Linked DNA regions of Eleftheria terrae. The protein of the gene in region 1 interacts with the protein of each later gene in a pairwise test. Links are inferred from orthologs where the notes say so. Each region holds a gene or a part of one and is shown in the gene's direction. Other genes may lie near its edges.

What was found. Proteins that work in one complex are often made in the same cells at the same time.
Region 2: the proteins of recO (region 1) and recR interact in binary tests that used the Escherichia coli proteins (3 or more experiments, as listed by UniProt). The link is inferred for Eleftheria terrae from one-to-one orthologs.

The regions. Positions count from the first base shown.
Region 1 is NZ_CP106951.1:2,168,328-2,171,055, reverse strand. It holds recO (DNA repair protein RecO), read left to right. Parts: upstream 1-832; coding sequence 833-1,624; downstream 1,625-2,728. Other genes in the region: acpS (holo-ACP synthase), read left to right, coding at 2,415-2,728; N7L95_RS09440 (pyridoxine 5'-phosphate synthase), read left to right, coding at 1,621-2,418; era (GTPase Era), read left to right, coding at 1-804. UniProt on the Escherichia coli protein: Involved in DNA repair and RecF pathway recombination.
Region 2 is NZ_CP106951.1:1,088,678-1,092,396, reverse strand. Bases 623-3,327 are described here. They hold recR (recombination mediator RecR), read left to right. Parts: upstream 623-1,536; coding sequence 1,537-2,118; downstream 2,119-3,327. Other genes in these bases: N7L95_RS04835 (ABC transporter substrate-binding protein), read left to right, coding at 2,664-3,327; N7L95_RS04840 (MAPEG family protein), read left to right, coding at 2,171-2,578; N7L95_RS04850 (YbaB/EbfC family nucleoid-associated protein), read left to right, coding at 1,149-1,475; dnaX (DNA polymerase III subunit gamma/tau), read left to right, coding at 623-1,076. Outside these bases: more of dnaX, read left to right, coding at 1-622; more of N7L95_RS04835, read left to right, coding at 3,328-3,719. UniProt on the Escherichia coli protein: May play a role in DNA repair. It seems to be involved in an RecBC-independent recombinational process of DNA repair. It may act with RecF and RecO.

The DNA.
Region 1 (2,728 bases):
GGCCAGAAGGTGAGCATCACCTCCCGCAAGGCGCAGACCACCCGCCACCGCATCACCGGCATCCGCACGGTGGGCGACTCGCAGTTCATCTTCGTCGACACGCCGGGCTTCCAGACCAAGCGCGGCAACGCGCTGCACCGCACCCTCAACCGCGCGGTGCTGTCCTCGCTGAGCGACGTGGACGTGGTGCTGTTCGTGGTGGAGGCGGGCCGCTTCGGGCTCGACGATGCCAAGGTGCTGTCGCTGGTGCCTGAGGGCAAGCCGGTCTTCCTGGTGGCCAACAAGCTCGACAAGGTGTTGCGCCGGGCCGAGCTGGCGCCCTGGCTGAAGGACATGCAGGAACGCCACCCGTTTGCCGAGTTCGTCCCGCTGACCGCCAAGCGCAGCGAGGACGTGCAGCGCCTGCTGGAGATCGTGCGCCCCTACCTGCCGCATCAGCCGTGGTGGCATGACGAGGATGCGCTGACGGACCGCAGTGAGCGCTTCCTGGCGAGTGAGATCGTGCGTGAAAAGCTGTTCCGCCTCACCGGTGACGAGCTGCCCTACACCTCGACCGTGGTGATCGACAAGTTCGAGGAAGAAGGCGCGCTGCGCCGCATTTCGGCCACCATCGTGGTGGAGCGCGACGCCCACAAGGGCATGGTCATCGGGGAGGGCGGCGAGCGGCTCAAGCGCATCGGCTCCGAAGCCCGCCAGGAACTCGAGACCCTGATGGACGGCAAGGTCTTCCTCGAACTGTGGGTCAAGGTCCGCTCCGGCTGGGCCGATGACGAGCAGCGCCTGCGCAGCTATGGCTACGAGTGACGCTGCCGCAAGGGCAGGCTGACCGGCCATGGCCGCCTCGCGGGGTCGCAGTGCCTCGGCACGTCCGGGCTTCCGGGTCACGGCCGAGCCAGCCTATGTGCTGCATCGCTACGACTGGAGCGAGACCAGCCTGATCCTCGACCTTTTCACCCGGGAGCATGGCCGGGTCGCGGTGGTGGCCAAGGGCGCCAAGCGGCCGTACTCGCAACTGCGGGCGGTGCTGCTGCCGTTCCAGCGCATCTCGGCGAGCTTCGGCAGTCGCGACGAGCACAGCGCCGAGGTGCACACCCTGAAAGCGGCCGAGTGGGCCGGCGGCGGCGCCATGCTGACCGGCGCGGCGCTGCTGACCGGCTTCTACCTCAACGAACTGCTGATGAAGCTGCTCGCGCGGGGCGATGCGCATCCGCAGCTGTTCGACGCCTACGCGCAGACCCTGCCGCACCTGCCGAGCGGTGACGAACAGCTGGTGCAGGCGGCGCTGCGGGCCTTCGAGCTCACTTTGCTGCGCCAGCTGGGCGTGCTGCCGGAGCTGGGCGTGGTGACGATGACGCTGGAGCCGGTGCGGCCCGAGAAAGGCTACCTGTTGCATGGCGAATTCGGCGTGCGGCCCGCCCGCCTGGGTGAACCGGCTGCGGTCGACGGCGCCACGCTGGCGGCGCTGCAGGAAGCCCTGGACGCCGGCTCGCTGCTGGCCACCCAGCAGGCCTGTACCGGCGCCTTGCCGGGACTCAAGAGCGCGTTGCGTCTGCTGCTTCACTATCATCTCGGGACGCCCGTGCTTCGCACGCGGCAACTGATGATGGAGTTGCAGCAGAAATGATCTTCGCCGGAGCCTCGAACGCGCCCTTGCTGGGCGTCAACATCGACCATGTCGCCACCTTGCGCAACGCGCGGGGCGGTCGGTTTCCCGACCCGGTGGCCGCGGCGGAACTGGCCGTGGAGGCGGGCGCCGACATCATCACCTTCCACCTGCGCGAGGATCGCCGCCACATCCGGGACGAGGACGTGGCCCGCCTGAAGGCGGCGCTGCGGGTGCCGCTGAACTTCGAGGCGGCGGTGACCGACGAGATGCTGGCGCTGATCGAGCAGGTGCGTCCCGAGCACGTCTGCCTGGTGCCCGAACGCCGCCAGGAAGTGACGACCGAAGGCGGCCTCGACGTGGTCGGCCAGTTCGCCCGCGTGAAGGAGGCCTGCGGCCGGCTCGCGGCGGCCGGCTGCCGGGTCTCGCTCTTCATTGGCGCCGACGCCGCCCAAATCGAGGCCAGCGCCCGCGCCGGTGCGCCCTGCGTCGAGCTGCACACCGGCGCCTATGCCAATGCCTGGTGGGCGCAGGACCAGGGCGGGATGGCCAGCGAGCTGCAGCGCCTGAAGGACGGCCTGCGCCGCGGCCGTGCACTGGGCCTGCAGACCAACGCCGGCCACGGCCTGGCCGTGTGGGACCGGCCCGCGCCGCATCCGTTTCCGAGCAGTACGGCGGCCGTGGCCGCGCTGCCCGAGGTGAGCGAGCTGCACATCGGCCACGCGCTGATCGGGCATGCGGTGTTCGTCGGCCTGCGCCAGGCCATTGCCGACTTCAAGGCCGAGGCGGTGCGCGCCCGCGACCCGCGCGCATGATCTACGGCATCGGTACCGACATCTGCGACATCCGCCGCATCGAGGCGGCGCTGCAGCGCCATGGCGAGCGGTTTGCGCTGAAGGTGCTGGGGCCGCACGAGATCGAGGTGTTCCACCAGCGGCTGGCCAAGGTGCCGGCGCGCGGCGTGCGCTACCTGGCGACCCGCTTCTCGGCCAAGGAGGCGTTCTCCAAGGCCATCGGCCTGGGCATGCGCATGCCGATGACTTGGCGCGACTGCGAGGTCGTCAAGGCACCGAGCGGCAAGCCCGAGATCCGGCTGCACCGGGGACTGGCCGAGTGGTTCGCGGC
Region 2 (3,719 bases), 1.1 Mb from region 1 along the record:
TGGGCGGTGGTGGCGGTGGGCGGCCGGCGTCCTCGGCGCCGCTGCAGCGGCCGGCGCAGAACGCCGCCCTGCGCGTGGCCATGCGCAGCAACGAGCCGTCGGCCGAGGCCGCTGCGCCAGGCGCGGAAGCCTCGCTTGCATTGCGCCAGCCCGGCACTCCGGCTGCGCGGCTCGACGGGCCGGCTGCCACGGGCACCGGCGTGGCAGCCCAGCCGGAGGCGCGGCCTGCGCAGTCCGCCCCATCGGCCGCTGCAGCGGCGGCCCAGCCAGCCGAGCCGCCGGCTCGGCAGCTGTCCGAGAACACCCCGGTCACCTCTGCCGGCCCGGCCCACCAGCCGCTCGCGGCGCCCCCGGTGGCCGCGGCCAGGCCGGTGGCCTTGCGCCAGTCAAGCACCGCGCCGGTACGCAGCATCCAGCCGCCGGCTCGCGCCAGCGCCGAACCCCCGCCTTGGGAGGACCTGCCCGAGGACCCTGCGCCGGCTGCTGCAGCCACTCGCCCCATCGCGCCCGCGCCGGCCCCGGCAGACCCCCGTCCGCCGCAGGTTGAAGCCGAGCCTGCGCCGGGCTCCGTGGTCCCGGCGCGAGCCGAGCCGGCCGTGCTCGACGTGGCACCGCCTGCCTTCGTGCAGCAGCAGCCGGCCTCCGTCGCTGCGCCGATCGCGGTGCCCGCCGCGGCGGACTCGCCCATTGGCGAGCGCTGGCATGCGCTGGTGCTGCAGATGGCTGAGCGCGAGCTGATTTCGGCCCTGGTGCGCGAACTCGCGATGCAGGCCGAGTGCTGCGCCATGGCCGACGGCGAGGCGCCCTGGCAGTTGCGGGTCGAGCGCAACACCCTGGCGGCCGAGGCCACCCGGGCCAAGCTGGAAGCCGCCCTCGCCGAGGTGCTGGGCCGGCCGGTGCGCCTGCAGCTCGAGGTGGCGCCGACGCAGGACACACCGGCCCGTCGTGAAGCCGCCAAACGCGCTGCGCGGCAGCGCCAGGCCGAGGAAACCATCCAGGGCGACCCGCTGGTGCGCTCCCTGATGCAGCAATTCAGCACCGCACGCATCGTGCCGGGCTCGATCCGGCCGGTATGAAGCTGTGCAGATTACCCGGGCGCCGGCCCCTTGATGCCGGCACCGACACCCCTTGAACCCGAAAGGAAAGACATGCTCAAAGGACAACTCGCGGGCCTGATGAAACAGGCCCAGCAGATGCAGGACAACCTCAAGCGCGCCCAGGAAGAACTGGCCAGCGTCGAGGTGGAAGGCCAGTCCGGCGCCGGCCTGGTGAAGGTGCTGATGACCTGCAAGCACGACGTCAAGCGCATCACGATCGACCCCAGCCTGCTGGCCGACGACAAGGACATGCTGGAGGACCTGGTCGCCGCCGCCTTCAACGACGCCGTGCGCCGCGCCGAGGAAGTCAGCCAGGAGAAGATGGGCAAGCTCACCGCCGGCATGCCGCTGCCGCCCGGCATGAAGTTCCCGTTCTGAGTGCCCGCGAGCGATTCGCGCCCGACCCGCATTCCCACACAACGCCGTACCGCTGCCACACATGTCGTCTTTCGATGCCCTGGTGCAGGCCTTGCGCCGCCTGCCCGGAGTGGGCCCGAAGTCGTCGACGCGCATGGCCTTCCACCTGCTGCAGCACGACCGGGAGGCAGCCCACCTGATCGCGCGGGCCCTCGACGACGCCATCCGTGATGTGCGGCACTGCCGGCTGTGCAATACCTTCACCGAGGCCGAGGTGTGCGACACCTGCCTCGACCCGCAGCGCGACACGGCGCAGTTGTGCGTGGTCGAGACGCCGGCCGACCAGGCCGCGGTGGAGCGCACCGGCAGCTACAAGGGGCTGTACTTCGTGTTGATGGGCCGGCTCAGCCCGCTGGACGGCATCGGTCCGCGAGAGATCGGCCTGGAGCGCTTGTTCGAGCGTGCCGCGGAGGGGGAGGTGCGCGAAGTGATCGTCGCCACCAACTTCACCGCCGAAGGCGAAGCCACCGCCCATGTGCTGGCCGAGGGCCTGAAGGCCCGCGGCCTGCGGGTGACCCGCCTGGCGCGCGGTGTGCCGGTGGGCAGCGAACTGGAATACGTCGACCTGGGCACCATCGCCCATGCCTTGGTGGAGCGGCGCTGAGCCGGGCCGCCTCTGTCCCCCCGCGGGATGCCTTTGCCAGGAGCGAAGACCGATGAGCATTGCCATCTGGTGTGTGTTGATCGCTGCCTTGCTGCCGATCGTGTGCGCAGGGCTGGCCAAATCCGGCCAGCTCGGCAAGCGCCGCAGCGAAGGCGGCTACGACAACCATGACCCGCGCGCCTGGCTGGCCCGCCAGCAAGGCTGGCGCCAACGGGCCAATGCGGCGCAGGCCAACAGCTTCGAGGCCTTGCCGTTGTTCATCGGCGCGGTGGCCATCGCCATCAGCACCGGCGCGCCGGCCGCGCGCGTGGACCTGTTGGCGGCGGCCTTCGTGGGGCTGCGGCTGGCCTACATCGCGCTGTACCTGGCCGACAAGGCGACCTTGCGCAGCCTGGTGTGGGCGGCTGCACTGGCCGTCAACATCGGCCTGTTGTTTTCCGGGACGGCAACGCGGGTGTGACGGGCAGTATCGCCGTCGCTGGGAGTTTCCCTGCCCGGATCGGTCCCGATTGGAGCCGGCAGGTCCTGCCGATAAGCTGCCGGTCATGCCGCTGCACCTGCCCGTTCCGCTGATGCGCCCTTCACGCCGCCCGAGCCGGCGCGACTGCCTGCGCACCTTCGGCGCCGCCGCGGTGCTGCTGGGCACCGGCCTGGGGGGCGCCCGGGCCCAGCCGGAGCAGGTTCGCGTCTCGGTGGCCCTCGGGCGGGGCGAGTCCTTCTGCCACCTGCCGCTGACGGTGGCGCAGGAGCTGGGCTACTTCCGCGCCGAGGGGCTCGACGTGCGACTGCTCGAAGTGCCGGAGCCGGGCAGTGCCTCGCATGCGGTGCTGGCGGGCGATGCCGAATTCGGTTCGGGCGCCTACCTGGGCCTCGTGTCCCGGCAATTGCAAGGGCATCCGCTGCGCACCGTGGTGCTCGAAGGGCGGACACCCAAGGTGTCCTTCGGTGTTTCTGCGCGGCTGATGTCGACCTGGCGCGGCATGGGCGACCTGCGGGGGCGGCGCCTCGGGGTGGCTGCGGCTGGCAGCCTGTCGCAGGTGCTGGCCCGCGTGTGCCTGGCCAAGGGCGGGCTCAAGCCGGCAGAGGTGCAGTTCGTCCCTCATGGTTCGATGCAGGAGGCCGTACAGGCCTTGCGCAACGGCGCGATCGACGCCCTGAGCCACCTGGACCCCGGCATGACACAGCTGGAGCTGCGCGGCGAGGCACGGGTGGTGGCCGATCCGCGCACGCCCAAGGGCGCACATGAGCTGTTCGGCGGCCCGATGCCGGGCACCTGCGTGTACGGGGCGCCGGCTTTCGTGGAGCGCCATCCGCGCACCTGCGAGGCCTTCGTCTATGCGGTGGTGCGGGGGCTGCGCTGGCTGCAGACGGCGCAGCCGCAGGACATCATCAAAACGGTGCCGGCCGAGCTGATGGGGGACCGTGCGCTCTATCTGGCGTCCTTCTTCAAGGTGCGCGAGTCCTACTCGCCCGATGGCGAGCTGCGTGAAGACGCCTTGCGCACCGCTTGGAAAGCGGCCGGCTGGCTGGGCGAGCCGCGGCCGCAGGACGACCTGCAGGCGCTGCTCGGCCGCAGCCATACCAACGAGTTCGTGCTGCGT